Regions from separate parts of the Streptomyces sp. NPDC001020 genome, predicted to be linked through region 1. Evidence: riboswitches for the same ligand, from Rfam matches in the RefSeq annotation. Region 1 holds a riboswitch; each other region holds the start of a gene.
What was found. Region 1 has a riboswitch for cyclic di-AMP ahead of ACWDEX_RS35350 (M23 family metallopeptidase). Riboswitches for the same ligand answer to the same signal wherever they lie in the genome.
Positions count from the first base shown of each region.

Region 2: linked by a shared signal. The riboswitch ahead of ACWDEX_RS02030 (transglycosylase family protein) and the one ahead of ACWDEX_RS35350 (M23 family metallopeptidase) in region 1 are both predicted to bind cyclic di-AMP.
Region 3: linked by a shared signal. The riboswitch ahead of ACWDEX_RS16020 (NlpC/P60 family protein) and the one ahead of ACWDEX_RS35350 (M23 family metallopeptidase) in region 1 are both predicted to bind cyclic di-AMP.
Region 4: linked by a shared signal. The riboswitch ahead of ACWDEX_RS11045 (transglycosylase SLT domain-containing protein) and the one ahead of ACWDEX_RS35350 (M23 family metallopeptidase) in region 1 are both predicted to bind cyclic di-AMP.

Region 1 covers NZ_JBSFLQ010000066.1:13,939-18,886, forward strand. The annotation lists gene ACWDEX_RS35340 (PrsW family intramembrane metalloprotease) at 1-905, shown strand, start outside; gene ACWDEX_RS35345 (aldo/keto reductase) at 988-1,932, opposite strand; gene ACWDEX_RS35350 (M23 family metallopeptidase) at 2,117-3,169, opposite strand; cyclic di-AMP (ydaO/yuaA leader) riboswitch at 3,181-3,338, opposite strand; tRNA gene ACWDEX_RS35355 (tRNA-Met) at 3,755-3,828, opposite strand; gene ACWDEX_RS35360 (dihydrofolate reductase family protein) at 3,922-4,948, opposite strand, start outside.
Region 2 covers NZ_JBSFLQ010000002.1:82,617-87,564, reverse strand. The annotation lists gene ACWDEX_RS02040 (cytochrome P450 family protein) at 1-170, shown strand, start outside; gene ACWDEX_RS02035 (transglycosylase family protein) at 362-1,402, shown strand; cyclic di-AMP (ydaO/yuaA leader) riboswitch at 1,601-1,766, shown strand; gene ACWDEX_RS02030 (transglycosylase family protein) at 1,771-2,484, shown strand; gene eno (phosphopyruvate hydratase) at 2,785-4,065, shown strand; gene ACWDEX_RS02020 (FtsB family cell division protein) at 4,187-4,672, shown strand; gene ACWDEX_RS02015 (DUF501 domain-containing protein) at 4,722-4,948, shown strand, end outside.
Region 3 covers NZ_JBSFLQ010000014.1:102,285-107,232, forward strand. The annotation lists gene pcrA (DNA helicase PcrA) at 1-2,446, opposite strand, end outside; cyclic di-AMP (ydaO/yuaA leader) riboswitch at 2,867-3,033, shown strand; gene ACWDEX_RS16020 (NlpC/P60 family protein) at 3,043-4,260, shown strand; gene ACWDEX_RS16025 (tellurite resistance/C4-dicarboxylate transporter family protein) at 4,374-4,948, shown strand, end outside.
Region 4 covers NZ_JBSFLQ010000009.1:99,996-104,943, forward strand. The annotation lists gene ACWDEX_RS11040 (polyprenyl synthetase family protein) at 1-54, opposite strand, end outside; cyclic di-AMP (ydaO/yuaA leader) riboswitch at 1,093-1,267, shown strand; gene ACWDEX_RS11045 (transglycosylase SLT domain-containing protein) at 1,272-1,769, shown strand; gene ACWDEX_RS11050 (HAD family hydrolase) at 1,800-2,612, opposite strand; partial or broken gene ACWDEX_RS11055 (NAD(P)/FAD-dependent oxidoreductase) at 2,753-2,884, opposite strand; partial or broken gene ACWDEX_RS11060 (hypothetical protein) at 2,961-3,511, opposite strand; gene fahA (fumarylacetoacetase) at 3,710-4,924, shown strand.

The DNA.
Region 1 (4,948 bases):
CGAAGGCCGCCGCCGTGCTGCTGGTCTTCCTTTTCCGCAGACGGGACTTCTCCGGGATCGTCGACGGGGTGGTGATAGCCGGGGTCACCGCGACCGGCTTCGCCTTCACCGAGAACATCCTCTACCTGGGCACGGCCTTCGGCACGGACCAGTTGAGCGGGGGGCGCGGGCTGGCGTCCGTGACGGCCGCGACGTTCTTCGTCCGCGTGGTGATGTCGCCCTTCGCGCATCCGCTGTTCACCGTGCTCACCGGCATCGGTTTCGGCGTCGCCGCGCTCTCGGCCGAGCGCCAGCACGTACGCCGGGTCCTGGTGCCGCTGGGCGGACTGCTGCTCGCGATGGGCATGCACGCTTTGTGGAACGGGTCGTCGGCCTTCGGCAACTACGGGTTCTTCGCGGTGTACGCGTCGTTCATGGTGCCCGCGTTCGGGCTGCTGACCTGGCTGGTCATCTGGACCCGGCAGCGGGAGCTGCGGACCGTGCGGGAGGAACTGCCGGCGTATGTGGTCGCCGGATGGCTGGGGCCGGTGGAACCGTTCGCGCTCGGCTCCATGCGGGCGCGGCGGCTGGCCCGGGAGTACGCGGGACACCACTGCGGGAAGGCGGCGGCGCGTTCGGTCGCGGAGTACGAGGCGTACGCGACGTCGCTGGCGTTCCTGCGTCGCAAGGGGAACCGGGGGCGTGCGGGGTCCGATTTCGTCGTACGGGAGCGGGAGCTGCTTTCCGGTCTGTGGGCGCGGCGGGGGGTGGCGCGGCCCGCGCTGGCGTACGCCGCGCGGGCGGCTGCCCCGAGGGTGGCACCGCCGGTGTGGCCGGGCTACGGGTACCCGCCGGTGCACGGGGTGCCGCAGTACCAGCCGGCGGCGCCGTATCCCGGCTACAACCCGTATCGCTCACAGGGCTGAGGCCCGTTCCGCACCGCCGGATCCCGCCGTGGTGACCGATCACCTTCGTGACCGATCACCGTCGTGGCGTCGGGTGATTCCGCTAGGCGGACGCTTCCGTGAGGAGCTTCAGCTCCTCGTCCGTCAGCGTCAGGTCCCTCACCGCCAGCAGTGCCGGCAGCTGCTCCACCGTGCGGGCGGAGGCGATCGGTGCCGCGACCGTCGGCTGGGCCGCCAGCCACGCCAGGGCCACCGTCGCGACCTGCGCGCCGTGCGCCCGCGCGACCTCGTCGAGGGCCGCCAGGACGCGGCGTCCGCGCTCGGTCTCCAGGTGCTTGCCCGCGCCCTCCGCCCGCGCCGAGTCCACCGTGGTGCCCGGACGGTACTTGCCGGTCAGGAAGCCGGACGCGAGGGCGTAGTACGGAACGGCCGCCAGCCCGGCACGGAAGGCGACGTCCCGCAGCGCTCCCTCGTAGGTGTCACGGGAGACCAGGTTGTAGTGCGGCTGGAGCGCCACGTACCGCGCCAGGTCCTCCCGGTCGGAGAAGTCCAGGGACTCCTGGAGGCGCTCGGCGGAGATGTTGGAGGCGCCGATGGCCCGTACCTTGCCCGCCTTCACCAGGTCGTCGAGCGCGCCGATGATCTCCTCGACCGGAACCTCCGGCCGGTCGAAGTGCGTGTAGTAGAGGTCGATGTAGTCGGTGCCCAGGCGGCGCAGGGACGCGTCGGCCGCGGCCTTGATGGTGTCGGCGGTGAGCCCCTGGTGGTCGGGGTGCTGGCCGACCTTGGTGGCGATGACGACGTCGGAACGGTTGCCGCGCGCCCTCACCCAGTCGCCGATGATGGTCTCGGACTCGCCGCCCTTGTTGCCGGAGACCCATGCCGAGTACACGTCGGCCGTGTCGACGAAGTTGCCGCCCGCCGCCGTGTACGCGTCGAGCACGGCGAAGGACTGCGCCTCGTCGGCGGTCCAGCCGAAGACGTTGCCGCCGAGCGAGAGCGGGAAGACCTCGAGGTCCGAGGAGCCGAGCTTGCGAAGAGAAGTCATACCCGAAGTCAACGCCCGGACCTGAGCCCTGACTTCCGGAACGGTCGCAAAGTTCCCGTAAACCAGCAGATCGACACATTTCGGTCCGGGAACACCTGACCGGCAGCCCTGACGTCGGGGGGGTAGCCGTCAGGACCGCCGGGGATCAGAGGGGGTGTGCGTCAGGGGCTCGGGGCCTCGGCTCTCAGGGGTTGATGCCCTTGCCGTGCAGCCACGCCAGCGGGTCGATCGCGTCGCCGCCGCCCGGGTGGACCTCCAGGTGCAGATGCGGCCCGGTCACGTTGCCGGTCGCGCCCACGCGCCCGATGACGTCACCCGTGTTGACCTTCTGCCCGACGCTGACGTTGATCGAGGACTGGTGGCAGTACCAGAGTTCGGTGCCGTCATCGAGGGTGAGGACCGTGCGGTAGCCGTACGCGCCGGCCCAGCCCGCCTCGGTGATGGTGCCGGTGTGGATCGCCTTGAGGAGCGTGCCCGTGGGCGCGGCGAAGTCCAGGCCGGTGTGGTGGCCGGAGGACCACATGGTGCCGGGGTCACCGTAGTGCGAGGTCAGGGTGTACGAGGAGGTCGGCAGGGAGTACTGCTTGGCCAGTGCGGCCAGTCGCTCCGCCTCGGCCTTCTTCCTGGCCTCTTCCTCCGCCTTCCGCTTGGCCTCCTCCGCCTTCTTCTTCTCGGCGGCGGCCTTGGCCTTGGCTTCGTCCTGCGCCTTGGCCGCGTCCTCGGAGGCCTTCTTCGCGGCGGCCTCCTCAGCGACGCGCGCGGCCTCCTGGTCGAGCTGGTTCTGCTGGGAATCGGCCTGCTGCATGATCCGGGCGCGCAGTGCCTCGCCCGCGTCGTCCGTGCCCGAGGTGGCGTCGGCGGTGGTCAGGCCGACGTCGCTGAGGGTGGTGGCGGAGTCCTTCGGGGTTTCGCTGTCCTCGCCGATGAGCGCCTTGGCGGAGTCCTTGACCGAGGGCAGGTCCGGCAGGGATATCGACACCGGCGGCTTGCCGGTCTGGGCGGTGGCCATGCCGCCCGCGCCGACGGCGGCGATCACGCCGACGCCGAGAACGGTGGAGCTGCGTGCGAGACCGCCCCCGCGCTGCTTGACGCGGTGCCTGCCACGGACGGGGCGGAGGGACTCCTCCGAGGGGCTCCACTCCTCCCAGGGGCCCTCGTCGGCGCGAGCCACGAAGCCGTACGTCTGGGTGTCCTCGGGGGCGAACGAGGTGTTCTGGGCAGGCCGGTTGGACGCCACGAAGGCGCGCTCCTTTCCTTCCGTCTCGCCTACCGGGTTAGCTGACGGGTTCGGAGCGGGAAGGTCTCCTACGCGCGCATTCCGGCCGTGCTTCCACGGCGGCATCCGCCCGATTCACCCCAGGGTGTTGGTTCCCCGGTTCCCTTGCGGGATTCGGCACACGCGCACGGAGCCGCCTCTTGTGACGGCTGGGACGACCGCGCTGCGTTATCGAACGTTAATAGACACAGGGGCCGTATTCCAAGTTGTTCCGCCAGATCATTGACGTCCTCGGCCTGGACTTTCACCTCATGAGCGTTGGAAAACGGGCGAGTTGACCGCACCTCAGCCACCTCACAGGTATTGACGGTGCGTCAGTTGTTATGCGCACAGGGACGGTTTGCTCACGTGCTGTGACAAAGATCGGGGGTACGGGAGCGGCGCACGGTCGGCGGAGCCCGCACCTCCCTCGCACGACCGCCGATGTGGCGGACCGCTCCTCAGGAACGCGTCCGGCCTCTCGCGCCGGGCGTGCCCGCCGACGGCCGCGAGGGGAAAATGCACCGAGGGCCGGAACCCTTTCGGATTCCGGCCCTCGGCCATCAGTAGCGGGGACAGGATTTGAACCTGCGACCTCTGGGTTATGAGCCCAGCGAGCTACCGAGCTGCTCCACCCCGCGTCGGTGATTCCAGTGTACGTCATTCACGGGACTCCCCGCACACAGGTTTCGCGCCGCCCTCCCGCACCGGCTGTTTCAGCGCCACCGGTGCCGTCAGGAGCGGCCGGGCGGGGACAGCAGATGGGCGTTCGGGGCCTTCGCCCGCTGCTCGTACTCCGGCAGGACCACCACCTCCGCACCCTGCGCCGCCAGCACCCCGCTCCCGTCGGCCGATGCCACGAACGTGTCCGGCTCGCGCCAGGCCGTGACCACCCGCCGCACCCCGGCGTCGAGGATCAGCCGGGCGCACGGCGCGGGCCGGGAGGCACGGCGGGCGCACGGCTCCAGGCTGCTGTACACCGTGGCGGCGGCCAGCCGGGGGTCCGCCGGGTCGAGCTTCGCCAGCGCCGCCTCCTCCGCGTGGACCACGGGATCGCCGCCCTCCCGCGAGTGCGCCCGTGCCAGCTCCGTCCCGTCGGCCGCGACGATCACCGCGCCGACGCTGAAGGCCGTACGGGAGGGCGGGCACTGCGCCGCCAGCTCGCAGGCCTTCTCCAGCCACCGCCGGTCCGCGGCCGAGGCCTGCCTCCCGGTGCCGGGCGCCGTGGGGACGTACCGCAGCAGCACGACGTCCCCGACCGGTCGCGTCTCCACCAGCTGCATCCGCCCCGGCGGGTACGTCCCGGGCCCGAACATCCGCGGCGCGTCCGCCTCTCCCACGAACAGCGGCGCCACCACGAGCTGCAGCTCGTCCGCGAGCCCCTGCTGGAGCAGCTGGGTGTGCACGTGCCCGCCGCCCTCGACCATCAGCCGCCGTACCCCCTTGGCGTTCCCGAGGTGCGCGAGCACGGCCCGCCACTCCACCTCGGGACCGAGTGCGACCACCTCCACGTCCGCCGGCAGCAGCGCGCGCAGCCGCTGCGCGCCCCGGTCCGTCGTACAGACGATCTTCGCGCCGCCCGTGTGCCAGAAACGGGCATCCGGGTCGAGGTCTCCGGACGCGCTGACCGTGACCTTCAGCGGGTACTCCGGCAGCCCGGCGGCGACCCGGGCAGCGCGCCGCTCGGCGGAGTTGACCAGCAGCCGCGGGTTGTCGGTGCGCAGCGTGCCCGCGCCGACGAGGATCGCGTCGCTGCCCGCC
Region 2 (4,948 bases), on a different contig from region 1:
CGCTCGCCCGCCTGGAGGGTCAGACCGCGCTCGCCACGCTCCTCACCCGCCTCCCCGACCTGCGGCTGGCGGGAGATCCCGCCGATCTGCGCTGGCGTGGCGGGCTCATCATGCGGGGATTGCGCTCCCTGCCCGTGGAGTTCACACCGGTTTCGGTACCGGGCCGTTGAGGATCCGTACGACGCGGCGAACGCGTCGGGGTCACCCGGAACATGACGCTTCCACAACTCTGTGATGTTTGCGTGATCTACGCTGCATTAACTTGTGACAAGCGTTCGACTGCCGATACGTTCACGCAATAACGCGGCGGTGCGTCACGGCCGCCGGCGTTGGCCCCTGCTGTCGTGTGAAAGGCAACCGTATGCTCCCCGGGAACGGCCGTCACCGTCGCCCCCGTCAAGCCCCGGCCCTCATCGTCGCGGCCGGAGTGACCGGATCGGCGATCGCGATCCCGCTCCTCGGTGCCACCAGTGCGAGTGCGGCGGACGCCACCGCCTGGGACCAGGTCGCGATGTGTGAGAGCGGCGGTTCCTGGAGCGCCGACACCGGCAACGGACGCTACGGCGGGCTCCAGTTGACGCAGGCGGACTGGGAGAAGTACGGCGGCCTCGAGTACGCGCCCCGCGCGGACCAGGCCAGCCGCTCGCAGCAGATCGCCGTCGCCGAGAGGCTCCTGGCCCACCAGGGTGTCTCCGCGTGGCACACCTGCGCCCCCGTCTCCGGCCTGAACAAGCACTCCGGCTCGACCCGTGTGGACACGGGCGTCGCCGACGACTCCTCCCGCCCCACCGCCGACTCGACGCCCGGCCACGGCCGGTCCCACTCGCACGGCTCTTCCAAGTCGGCCGGACCGTCGCACGCTTCTCCCGCTTCCCCCTCCTCTCCCTCTCCCTCTTCCTCCCCCGCGCCCTCGACGTCCCCGTCGTCCTCCGCGCCCGACTCCTCCTCTCATGCGAAGCCGAGCGCCGGCTCGACCGCGAACGACGCCGGTGCGGGCGACGCGCGGGAGTCCCGTGGACCGTCGGAGGATGCGACGAAGCACGGCAAGTCGGACAAGTCCGTGCCGAGTGGAGACACTTCGGACGTGGATGCGGGCCGGGCCTCCAGCGGGGGGCGTCACCGCGGCGGCAGTGCCGACGAGGGTGGCACGAAGGGGCATGGGGGTGACTCGGCCGGTCGGCATGGCTCGCGTGACTCCCACGTCGCGCACGGCCCCGTCGACGGCTCGTACACCGTCCGCCCCGGAGACAGTCTGTCCGCCATCGCCGACTCGCTTGACCTTCACGGCGGATGGGGCGCGCTCTACGACGCGAACAAGAAGACGGTCGGCTCCGACCCCGACCTCATCTTCCCCGGTCAGAACCTCGCGTTGCAGGGTGAGCGGACCGAGGGGGAGCGCTGAACTGTCGCTCCTCTGACGACAGTTCACGTCCTACTTCGAGTTGAATGTCCGTTTTGGCGAGAGTGAGATATGAGTCTCATAAGTGCTGATCGTCTTTGAAATTCGACGGATCGGCTGCTTACGGTCATGACCGCTCGCCACAGCGGGCCCCGACGGTCGCAACGCCGAATCCTGCCAGCGGCCGCCCGGGAACAGTCGTCGCGTCAAGCGCCGTAGGCAGGAGCGGGGGACCCAAGGTAAGTGCCGCACCCGGGAGTTGACCGGGGCGGCTTGGGGTGAAGCCGCGTGCCCTCAGGTGCGCGGCCGGGCGACTCAACCGGCCCGAACCCGACAGCTCACCTCGCAGGCGTCGGTGAGGGGAACGAACCATGCTGTCTTCCGGCAAGGGCAAGCACCGTCGCCCGTCCAAGGCCGTCCGCGCCATCACGCTCGCCGGTGTCACCGGCGCCGCCGTCGCCGCCCCGCTGATGGCGGCCGGCAATGCCTCCGCCGCCACCGCCGCCGAGTGGGACGCCGTCGCCCAGTGCGAGTCCGGCGGCAACTGGTCCATCAACACCGGAAACGGCTTCTACGGCGGTCTGCAGTTCACCAACTCCACCTGGGCCGCGTACGGCGGCACCGCCTACGCCTCGCGCGCCGACCTGGCCACCAAGGCGCAGCAGATAGCCGTCGCCGAGAAGGTCCTCGCGGGCCAGGGCAAGGGTGCCTGGCCGGTCTGCGGCAAGGGTCTGTCCAGCACTGCCTACAACGGCGGCGCGGCCTCCTCCAGCGGCAACAGCTCCTCCAGCGGCAACAGCTCCTCCAGCGACTCCGCGCAGAGCGGCACCGCGTCCCGCCCGACCGAGCAGCGGGCGGCCCGCTCGTCGGAACGCCCGGTGGCGCAGAAGACCGTCACCACCCCGACCGGCAAGAAGGTCAAGAAGGGTGACGGCGAGTACCGGGTCACCAAGGGCGACACCCTCAGCTCCATCGCCGCGACGCATCACGTCCGGGGCGGCTGGCACAAGCTGTTCGAGCTGAACAAGGACATCGTCGAGAACGCCGACCTCATCTACCCGGGCCAGCAGCTCCACCTGAAGTGACAGGCGTTCGGTAGCCGGGCCACAGCCCCCTCTCCACGCGGCCTCCGGAGCGAGGTCGCGTGGAGAGGGCCCCCGTCCCCACGAACTCCCCGCTCCGGTGCGTGTTCCCCCGTACGTGCCGGAGCGGGGCTTCACTGCCTTCGCGCCCCGCGACGACCTCGTTCCGTTCCGCGCTGAAACAACATGGACCGTCACCCTGTCCGCGGGACGGTCGGTCGGTCGGCCGGGACCCCCAGACGGATAGGCTCTAGTCGCAAGGTGCCCCGCACTCTCAGCGTCACATCCCAGAAGGAGATGCTCGTGCCGTCCATCGACGTCGTCGTAGCCCGGGAAATCCTGGACTCCCGAGGCAACCCCACGGTCGAGGTCGAGGTCGGCCTCGACGACGGCAGCACGGGTCGTGCCGCCGTCCCGTCCGGCGCCTCCACCGGTGCCTTCGAGGCCATCGAGCTCCGCGACCAAGACCCGGGCCGCTACCAGGGCAAGGGTGTCGAGAAGGCCGTTCTCGCCGTCATCGAGCAGATCGGCCCGGAGCTGGTCGGGTACGACGCCACCGAGCAGCGCCTGATCGACCAGGCGATGTTCGACCTGGACGCCACCGACAACAAGGGCTCCCTCGGCGCCAACGCCATCCTCGGCGTCTCCCTCGCCGTCGCCCACGCCGCATCCGAGGCCAGCGACCTCCCGCTCTTCCGCTACCTGGGCGGCCCCAACGCGCACCTGCTGCCGGTGCCGATGATGAACATCCTGAACGGCGGCTCGCACGCCGACTCCAACGTGGACATCCAGGAGTTCATGATCGCCCCGATCGGCGCGGAGTCCTTCTCCGAGGCCCTGCGCTGGGGCGCCGAGGTCTACCACACCCTCAAGAAGGTGCTGAAGAACAAGGGCCTGTCCACCGGCCTCGGCGACGAGGGCGGCTTCGCCCCGAACCTCGGCTCCAACCGGGAAGCCCTCGACCTCATCCTCGAGGCGATCAAGGAGGCCGGCTACGCCCCCGGCGAGCAGATCGCCCTCGCGCTCGACGTCGCCGCGTCCGAGTTCTACAAGGACGGCTCCTACGTCTTCGAGGGCAAGCAGCGCTCGGCCGCCGAGATGACCGAGTACTACGCCGAGCTGGTCGAGGCGTACCCGCTGGTCTCCATCGAGGACCCGCTGTTCGAGGACGACTGGGACGGCTGGAAGACCATCACCGCGGGGCTCGGCGACAAGGTCCAGCTCGTCGGCGACGACCTGTTCGTCACCAACCCCGAGCGCCTGGCCCGGGGCATCGAGGAGGGCGCCGCCAACGCCCTGCTGGTCAAGGTCAACCAGATCGGCTCGCTGACCGAGACCCTCGACGCCGTGGAGCTGGCCCAGCGCAACGGCTTCAAGTGCATGATGTCCCACCGCTCCGGCGAGACCGAGGACGTCACCATCGCCGACCTGGCCGTCGCCACCAACTGCGGCCAGATCAAGACCGGCGCCCCGGCGCGCTCCGAGCGCGTCGCCAAGTACAACCAGCTGCTGCGCATCGAGGAGATCCTCGACGACGCCGCGGTGTACGCCGGCCGCAGCGCGTTCCCGCGGTTCAAGGGCTGACGGTTCAAGGCCATCCCCCAGGGATTACGGGACAGCCCTGAGCCCGTCGCCCGTACGTCCCCGTATTCGGTCCCGTACCGTGTGCGGGGACGTACGTACGTGTGAAGGGGAGGCGGGAGAGATGGCCGTGAAGGACCGCGACCGGTTCTCCACAGCGACCAGGCTGCGGGTGCTCGGCGAGCAGACAGCGGCCCGGGTCTACCGCTCCCAGACCAAACGGCAGGCCCGTCGCTCCCGGCTCACCGGCCGGGCCGCCCTCCTCGCGCTCGTCCTGTGCTCGCTGATCGTGGCACTCGCGTACCCGATGCGGCAGTACTTCTCCCAGCGCGCCCAGATCGCCGACATGGAGCGGCAACAGGAGCAGGCCCACCAACGGGTCGAACAACTGCGGGACCTCAAGGCACGCTGGCAGGACGACGCGTACGCCAAGCAGCAGATCCGGCAGCGGCTGCACTATGTGATGCCGGGGGAGACCGGTTACATCGTGGTCGACCCGGAAGCGGCCAAGCCGTCGCGCACGGACCTGACGACGGCCGCGCGTCCCTGGTACACCGGTCTCTGGAACGGGATCGACAAGGCCGACAATCCCGACAAGTCCGACCACTGAACCGGCGAGCCGCGCCGGACCGACACGAAAGACAGCCGGAAAGACAGCCATGGAAACCCCTCCGCCGCCCACCCCTCGCACCGAGCCCACGGACGCGGACATCGCGGCCATCCAGCAGCAGCTCGGCCGCACGCCGCGCGGGCTGTGCGCGATCGCGCACCGGTGCCCGTGCGGGCAGCCGGACGTCGTGGAGACGGCGCCGCGGCTCCCCGACGGCACGCCGTTCCCGACGACGTACTACCTGACGTGCCCGCGCGCAGCCTCCGCCATCGGCAC
Region 3 (4,948 bases), on a different contig from region 1:
CCGTGCCCAGGCCGAACTGGTCGTGCGTGACGCGGTCGCCGACCGCCAGGGAGACCACCGGCTTCTCCGTCGCACCGCCCCGGCGCGTGGCGAAACCGGACGCACCCATGGCCGAGGAGCGCGACCGGGACGACGACAGCGAGGCCGCCACACCCGAGAGCGGCCCCGAGGACATGGGAGCGGAGGACGCACCCGTCCGCTTCCACTCCACATGCTGGTCCGGGATCTCCTCCAGGAAGCGCGAGGGCGGGTTGTACGACGGCTGGCCCCAGGCGCTGCGCATGGCCGACCGGGTGAGGTACAGCCGCTCTCGTGCGCGTGTGATGCCGACGTAGGCCAGGCGCCGCTCCTCCTCCAGTTCCTTGGTCTGGCCGAGCGCGCGCATGTGCGGGAAGACGCCGTCCTCCATGCCGGTGAGGAAGACCACCGGGAACTCCAGGCCCTTGGCGGTGTGGAGGGTCATCAGTGTGATGACGCCGCTGCCCTCCTCCTCGTCGGGAATCTGGTCGGAGTCGGCGACCAGGGCGACCTTCTCCAGGAAGTCGGACAGCGTGCCCGCCGGGGCGGCAGCCTCTGACGGTACCGCGTCTTCCCCACGCTCCTGCTCGAATTCCAGGGCCACGGCGGCGAGTTCCTGAAGGTTCTCGATGCGGGTCTCGTCCTGGGGGTCGGTCGAGGCCTGCAACTCGGCCAGGTACCCGGTGCGTTCGAGGACCGCCTCCAGGATTGTGGCCGGTCCGGCGCCCGACTCAACGATCGTCCGCAGATCGTCCATCAGCACGTTGAACCGCTTGACCGCGTTGGTCGAGCGGGCCGCCATCCCGTACGCCTCGTCGACCCGCCCCAGCGCCTGCGCGAAGCTGATCTTCTCCCGCTGTGCGAGGGCGTCGATCATCGCTTCGGCACGCTCACCGATCCCCCGCTTCGGCACGTTCAGGATCCGCCGCAGGGGCACGGAGTCCTCCGGGTTCGCCAGCACCCGCAGGTATGCCAGGACGTCCCGGACCTCCTTGCGCTCGTAGAAGCGGACGCCGCCGACGACCTTGTAGGGCAGGCCGACACGGATGAAGACCTCTTCGAAGACACGGGACTGGGCGTTCGTGCGGTAGAAGACGGCGACGTCGCCCGCCTTCGCCTCGTCCCGGTCGGTGAGGCGGTCGATCTCGTCGGCGACGAACTGCGCCTCGTCGTGCTCGGTGTCGGCGACATAGCCAGCGATCCGTGCGCCCGCGCCCGCGTTGGTCCACAGGTTCTTGGGCCGACGCGACTCGTTGCGTTCGATGACCGCGTTGGCGGCGCTCAGGATCGTCTGGGTGGAGCGGTAGTTCTGCTCAAGGAGGATCGTCGCGGCGTCCGGGTAGTCCTCCTCGAACTGGAGGATGTTGCGGATGGTCGCGCCACGGAAGGCGTAGATCGACTGATCGGCGTCGCCCACGACGCACAGCTCGGCCGGCCCGAGGTCCGGCTCGCCGGACGGCGCACCCTCGGGCCGGTCACCGACCGCCGGGCCGACCAGCTCGCGGACGAGGGCGTACTGGGCGTGGTTGGTGTCCTGGTACTCGTCGACCAGCACGTGGCGGAAGCGGCGACGGTAGTGCTCGGCGACGTCCGGGAAGGCACGCAGCAGGTTGACCGTCGTCATGATCAGATCGTCGAAGTCGAGGGCGTTCGCCTCACGGAGCCGGGACTGGTAGAGCGCGTAGGCCTGGGCGAGGGTCTTCTCGAAGCCGTCGGCGGCCTGGGCGGCGAAGTCCTCCTCGTCGATCAGCTCGTTCTTCAGGTTGGAGATCTTGGCACTGAAGGACTTGGGCGGGAACCGCTTGGGGTCGAGGTCCAGATCGCGGCAGACGAGCGCCATCAGACGCTTGCTGTCGGCCGCGTCGTAGATCGAGAACGAGGACGTGAAGCCGAGCTTCTTCGACTCGCGCCGCAGGATGCGCACGCACGCACTGTGGAAGGTCATCACCCACATCGCGTTCGCCCGCGGGCCGACGAGCTGCTCGACGCGCTCCTTCATCTCGCCCGCGGCCTTGTTGGTGAACGTGATCGCGAGGATCTGGCCGGGGTGCACACCCCGCTCGGCCAGCAGATGGGCGATGCGGTGCGTGAGCACGCGCGTCTTGCCGGAGCCGGCGCCGGCCACGATGAGCAGGGGGGAGCCGGCGTGCACCACGGCCGCGCGCTGGTTCTCGTTCAACCCCTCCAGCAGCGCTGCCGGGTCGATGACGGGGCGGGGCGCGCCGTCGCGGTAGTAAGCCTCCCCGCTCTCGGCCCCGCTCGAGCGGGGGGACCGCCATCGGTCCGGCGGCATGTCGAACTTCCCGCCGAACAGGTCCTCCGGAATCTGCTCCGGAGCGTGATCGTCCTCGGGCGGCGGGGGCTCCTCCTCAGGTGCCGGGGTGGCCTTGAGGTCCGCCAGGAAGCTGTCGTCAAAGAGGCTGCTCATCGCTCTCCGAGTCTAGGCCGCCCCACCGACAACCGACTGCCACCCCGAAAACTCCGCCCGCGGAATCGGATCCCGGGCTCGGTGATCTTCCGAAGTCGGCCGCCGAGCACCTCTTCACGTTCCGATATCGCACGGTCACCTTCAGCATGCGGCGGACTGGATGCACGCCGCCCCGTCCGCTTCGGCCGGAGATCCTGCGACTCCCTTCCCGGACCAGGGTGGACCAGGCCTCTTCAGCCGACCGAAGAGAGGCGGCATGTCTCAGCAAATGCCCTCTTATTGGCCATGGGCAGCGGAGCCCATGATCAAGGTCACGAAAATGTATCGGGCATATCGAACATCAACCTTCACACGGGCCACACCAGTTGGCTAGCGTGCCGGGCGGGCCGCAGGACCCCCACCGGCGAACGTCGCCGGGCCGCGCGGCCTCCGCCGAGTCCGGTGCGCCCCGCGCTGCCGGAGCCGGGGACCCAACCGACCTTGGGGTGAATCGGCCAACCGTCTTACGGGATGCGGCCGTAGGGCACACCTTCCGGACCCCCGCCCGAACCCGACAGCTAACTCGGTAGGCGGAGCACGGAAGGAGTCGCCTCCCCATGGCGTCGCACCGCAAGCCGCGTCCCTCCGGCATCGCAGCCATACGTACCCCCGCCATCGCGACGGCCGCCGTCGCCTCCGTGGCCCTGCTCTCCCAGACAGCCGACGCAGCGCCCTCCCCCGACCGCAAGCCGAGTCTGGAGGAGGTGCAGAAGCAGGTCGACGACCTCTACCGCCAGGCCGAGACGGGTACCGAGAAGTACAACGCGGCCAAGGAGAAGACGGTCACGCAGCGCAAGCACGCCGACACCCTCCTCGACGACGTCGCCCGCCGCACGCAGAAGCTCAACGACGCGCGCGACGAGCTGGGGTCGTTCGCCGCGGCGCAGTACCGCACCGGAACCGCGGCCCCCGACACCGCCACGTTCCTGCTGGCCGACTCGCCCCAGGACTACTTCGACCAGACCCAGCTGATGAGCCGGCTGACCGGCCGCCAGAAGGAAGCGGTCGACCAGTACGTCACCGAGCAGGCCGCGACGATGAAGAAGCGGCGGGAGGCCACCAAGAGCCTGCAGACGCTCACCGAGACGCAGAAGACGCTCAGGACGACCAAGGCGGACGTCCAGAAGAAGCTCTCCACCGCGCGGCAGCTGCTGTCGAAGCTGACCGTGGAGGAGAAGGCGCGGCTCGCCGAGATCGAGAAGAAGAAGCAGGAAGAGGCCCGGCGCAAGGCGGAGGAACTGGCCCGACAGCAGGCGGCCAAGGAGGAGGCGGCCCGCAAGGAGGCAGCCCGCAACGAGGCGGCGCAGAAGGAAGCAGCTCAGAAGGAGGCGTCCTCGTCCACCACGACGGGCTCTTCGGACTCCTCCTCCGCGGGTTCCGGCTCCACGAGCTCCGACTCCACAAGCTCCTCCTACGCGACGAAGGCCGCAAACGCCCTCGCGTTCGCCCGCGCGCAGATCGGGAAGCCGTATGTGTGGGGTGCGACCGGGCCGGACTCGTACGACTGCTCCGGCCTGACCCAGGCCTCCTGGAGGGCCGCCGGGGTGAAGCTCGACCGCACGACATGGGATCAGGTGAAGCAAGGTACGACGGTCTCGCTGGCCAACGCCCAGCCCGGTGACCTGATCTTCTTCTACGACGACATCAGCCACGTCGGCCTCTACATCGGCAACGGCATGATGATCCACGCCCCGAAGCCGGGGGCGTACGTACGGGAGGAGTCGGTCTACTACGACGGCGCCTCGGCCATCCACAGCGTGGTGCGGCCGGCCTGAGCCGCTGGGCTCGCGTGCGGTACGCATGCGGTACGCGTGCGCGGGGTGGTTTCCTGCCGCCACGCGCGCGTGGCCCACGCATAACCGGTGTACGCGTCCCTAGCATCAGGCACATGTCAGGCACCTCCGCGCTCCGCGCCTGGTGGGCACAGCATCCGCCCGCCGCCGGAGCCGCCGTGATGGCGACCGGCATCGTGTCGGTCGGGCTGCACCTGGCCGGGTTCGAGGTCCTCTCCCGTATCGTCCTGGTCCTGGCGTGCGCCGCCTGGCTGGGACTCGCGACCGACTTCGTCCTGCGGCTGCTGCGGGAGCGCGACCGGTGGCTGGCCGAGGCGCGCTCCCCCGCCGCGCTCACCGCGGTAGCGGCCACGACCGTACTGGCCACGCGGATCTCCCAGCTGGGGCGGCAGGGGCTCGCCGAGGCGCTCCTCGCGCTGGCCGTCGTGCTCTGGCTGGGCCTGATCCTCCCGGTCGTACGGAACTGGGGGCACCGTATGCCAGGGTCGGTGTTCCTCGGGTGCGTGGCGACGGAGGGGATCGCGGTGCTCGGAGCGGTACTCACCGCTGCCGTGGGTGTGGCGTGGTTCGCGCACATGGCGCTGGTGTTCTTCTGGCTCGGGCTGGTGCTCTACCTCGCCGGGCTGTGGCGCTTCGACCCTCGGCAGGTGGCGACCGGCGCGGGCGACCA
Region 4 (4,948 bases), on a different contig from region 1:
GGCTTCGAGAGCCTGGCCCCGCATGCTCAGCCCGAATGGCCCGACGACGCTCACGTGGGGTCTCCTGTCTGCTGACGATCACACGGCCGGTGTCAAGGATGGTCACTAGGTCGATGGCGTTGGCTGTCGACTGGCTCACGGAGTTTGTCGATCTGTCTCCGCCATCACTCAAGTCAGCGTATCCGGTCACGTTTCGATCACCACGAGCGCCCGCTGTTCCAGGCCAGGCCGTATCGGATCACGAACGGCGCATTCAAGACCAGGTGATACAAAAAGGTATTTATCGGTACAGCCGAAAAGCGCCCCTCATAGCCGGAAGCGACCCCCGTTCGGTGGGTGTCGGCGATCCCGACAGGCGCCGTCACGAGAGACGCGACCGCCACCGTCACCCGGCCGGGCGCACGCACCGACGTCCCACCCATGCCGCGCTCACACTGAAACCCACCCTCACCCTCACCCCAGGGCGGCACCCGTCTGTACGCACCGGCATGGCGCCCACCGACCGGCGATCCGCACCGGCCGCCCCAAAACCTCGCCCTGCCACCCACTCCACTGACTCCACCGCGCCCCGCGACGAGCCACATCTCCCCCGGCACGCGGGGCACGGCCACGCCTTCACGCACGACCACACCTTCTTGCCCATGGAGACGCGCAGGCACGACACGCCGCCGACAAGTGCGGCGAGACGGCGTTCCACCGGTGCCGGAGGGGCGGATTCCGCGCACACCGAATGAACGGACGGATTCCGTGTACGGCGACCGGCGGGGCGGAGGTTGCGGCGCACAGGACTTCGTAACTGCCAGAATGTGAACCTTTTGCCCGAATTACCCATTTATGCGAGCTACGCACCAATTGGGATCAAGATGGTGTGAGTGAAATGGGTCACGCCAGCACCCAAATCGGACATTCGAGGCCGTTCGCCAACTCCCCATTTGCAGGCGGCAAGTTGAGTCCTACTCAACAAAATGGATCATACCCCCCATTCCCCCAGGTCAAGGTCATTTTGATCGGACCGTGATGTCTGGCCTTGTTTCCGACATGTGCTTCCGCATACCTTCCCTTCACCCGAGCGGACGCCAAATCCTGCCACCGCTCGAAAACCCATCGACCCCTTTAAGGCAGGAGCGGGGGACCCAGGTAAGTCGCCGATCCGGACACCGCGCCGGTACGGCTCGGGGTGAAGCCGTGGCCTCTTCGACGAGGACATGGCCGGGCACCTCCCCGCCCGAACCCGACAGCTCACCTCGCAGGCGTCAGGAGAGGAATACGACATGCCCGCTTTCGCCCTGCCCACACGCCGTCGGGACCGCGGCTCCAAGGCCACCCGCCTCACCCGCACCCTCGCCCTCGCCGGCGCCGGTGCAGCCGTTCTCGTCCTCCCGGTCGCCGGCGCGACCAGCGCTTTCGCCGCCCCCGCTGCCACGCCGACCGTGGCCGTGACGACCCAGGGCACGACCCTCGACAGTTGGATCCGCCAGTCGCTGACGGTCATGGCGCAGCACGGCATTCCCGGTACGTACAACGGCATCTACCGCAACGTGATGCGCGAGTCCTCGGGCAACCCGAAGGCCATCAACCTCTGGGACTCGAACGCCCGAGCTGGCATCCCGTCCAAGGGTCTCCTCCAGGTCATCGACCCGACGTTCCGCACGTACCACGTGCCGGGCACGGCGTTCGACCCGTACGACCCGGTGGCGAACATCACCGCCGCGTGCAACTACGCCGCCGCACGGTACGGCTCGATCGACAACGTCAACAGCGCGTACTGAGGCAGCCCGGCCGAGAGCTGCCGCCGGGGCCTACCGCCCCACGAAGAGTCGTTCGAGGACGACGGCGATGCCGTCGTCCTCGTTCGACGTTGTGACCTCGTCCGCGACCGCCTTGAGTTCGGGATGGGCGTTGGCCATGGCTACGCCATGCGCGGCCCACTGGAACATGGGGATGTCATTGGGCATGTCACCGAAGGCGATGGTCGCCGACGGCGACAGGCCCAGGTACTCGGCGGCCAGCGCGAGACCCGTCGCCTTGGTGACACCGCACGGCTGAAGCTCGACGGTGCCGGGCCCCGACATGGTGACCGAGGCAAGGGAACCGACCGCCTCGCGGGCCGCCGTGGCCAACTCGTCGTCGGACAGGGCGTGATGGCGCAGCAGCACCTTGCTGATCGGCTCGCACCACAGGTCGTCGCGCCGTTCGACGCGCACCGCGGGCAGGGTGGGATGCGGCATCAGGTAGCCGGGCTCGACGAGCGTGAGCCCGTCCACCCCGTCCTGGTCGACGGCCGCGTACACCTGCCCGACCTCGGCCTCGATCTTGCCGAGCGCGGTCTCGGCCAACTCCCGGTCCAGGGTGACGGAGAACAGCAGCCGATCCGCGCGGGCGTCGTACACCTGCGCGCCCTGTCCGCACACCGCGAGCCCCAGGCTGCCGAGTTCGTCGAGCAGCGGCCGCACCCTCGGTGCCGGGCGTCCCGTCACCACGAGGTGCTGCGCGCCGGCTGCCGCGGCCCGCTCCAGCACCGCCTTCGACCGATCGGAGAACGTGTCGTCACCGCGCAGCAGCGTTCCGTCCAGGTCAGTGGCGATGAGGGCGTATGCGAGGGGTGCGGCCATGATCAGAGAATACGGATGGATCCACCGGGCGACCGGACGACGTCAAGTATCCCGTGCGCACCCCGATGAACGCGCTACGGTGGAGGGTTGGGCGTCCCGAGTTCGCGCCGTCGGCGGTGTCGGTCCCGACGGCGGCTTTCTGGACGGCCGTTGAACCAGTGCGACGACGACACACAGCCCGTGCCGAGCCTCGGCGCGCCCCGGCTCACTGCCAGTTCCGTGCGCAGTTCGTGGCCCAGGAAGTCCATCGCGGCGATGTCCACGCGGTAGCCCAGGACGCAGTGTGCCTACTTCGTGGTGGAAGGTCGAGCCCGTACTGTCCGCCCGAACCCGTGGTGGTTTCTGTTAGATGAATCGTGCGGCGAGGTCCGCGAGTTCCGGGTTGTCGACGACGTACGCGTTCGCCGTCATGCCTGCGTGCGGCGGCCAGGAGCGGACCTTGACGCCGGTGAACAGAGCGAGCGGGGTCGAGCTCTGGTCGAAGTACGCGTGCACGATCCAGTGGAGTCCACCTCCAGGAAGGGGCCGCCCAGGACGTCCTGATGCTCGGCGATCAAGACGGCCGCCTCCTCGTCGGTGGGGATGAGGACGGTCGGGCAGCCGATGCGGCGCCCGATGCGCAACAGACCCTCCACGAGCCGCTCCGGCTCCTCCGTCCCGCTGGTCGGCCACACGAAAGCGCGCCGCAGACAGCGAGAGGAAGCGGCCGGGGTGTAACGGTCCTCTGTGATCGCATACACCGGTATGCCGAGCCGGCCCAGGGCACGGAGGGCGCCCACCCCGCCGTGGTGCAGCGGGTAGTCGCCGAACTTCACTATGAGCCCCGGCACCTCGCGGTCGGCGTCGAACGGCACGCTGCCGGTGCTCCTGGCCACGGGTCCCCGACGTGTCCCCCCCATTGGGCCGGACCCACCCCGTCCGTGTCCCTAAAGGGGCGCTAAGCCGGAATTGGGCCCTCCGACAAGGATCTATTCGGACATTGCGAACCCTTTAGACACTGCCCAAGACAAGCAACTCACCCGTAACGTGTGGGACGACCACATGGAACGCACCCATGCACGGCACACCTGAAGTGCACGAAAGCGAGGCAGCACCCCATGCCCCCCTTCGATGTCCCCGCGGATGATCCCTTCGGCCCGCACAACCTCCCCTACGGCGTGTTCTCACCGGCCGACTCCGACGAGCGGACCGTGGGCGTCCGGCTGGGCGATCACGTGCTCGACGCGGGCGCCGCGGCGAAGGCGCTCGGCTCCCCCTACGTCTCCCTGCTGGCGCAGCCGTCCCTGGGCCCGCTGATGGCCGCGGGCCGCACCGCCTGGTCGGATGTGCGCCGGGCGCTGACGGCCTGGGTGACGGTGCCCGCACACCGGGAGACCGTCGAGCCCCTTCTGCGCCCGCTCTCCGAGGTGACCCTGCACCTGCCCTTCGAGGTCGCGGACTACGTCGACTTCTACGCCTCCGAGAACCACGCCCGCAATGTCGGGCAGATCTTCCGCCCGGACGCGGCGGACTCCCTGACCCCCAACTGGAAGCACCTGCCGATCGGCTATCACGGCCGGTCGGGCACGGTGGTGGTGTCGGGCACGGACGTCGTACGTCCGCAAGGGCAGCGCAAGGCGCCCACGGAACCGGCGCCGGTCTTCGGTCCCTCCATCCGCCTGGACATCGAGGCTGAGGTGGGGTTCGTGGTGGGAGTCCCGTCGCGGCCGGGCCGGCCGGTGGGACTTTCCGGGTTCCGGGACCATGTGTTCGGACTGTGCCTGCTCAACGACTGGTCGGCACGGGACGTCCAGGCCTGGGAGTACGTCCCGCTCGGGCCGTTCCTCGGCAAGTCTTTCGCCACGTCCGTCTCGGCGTGGATCACCCCGCTGGACGCGCTGGAGGACGCTCGGGTGGCGCCACCGGAGCGCACGCACCCGCTGCTGCCGTACCTGGACGACTCGCAGGAGGAACCGGCGGGCTACGACCTGCGCATCTCCGTCGCGATCAACGGCCATGTCGTCTCCGAGCCGCCGTTCTCGACGATGTACTGGACGGCCGCCCAGCAGTTGGCGCACATGACGGTGAACGGGGCATCGCTGCGGACCGGCGACCTGTACGGCTCGGGCACCGTGAGCGGCCCGGCGGAGAACGAGCGCGGCTCACTCCTCGAACTGACGTGGAACGGACGGGATCCGCTCGAACTCCCTGACGGCAAGCGGACCTTCCTGGAGGACGGCGACGTGGTGACGCTGACCGCCTGGGCACCGGGGCCGGACGGGACCCGGGTGGGACTCGGCGAGGTGACGGGCCGAGTGGTGCCGAGCAGCTGAGTTGTATCAATCATTTGACACAAA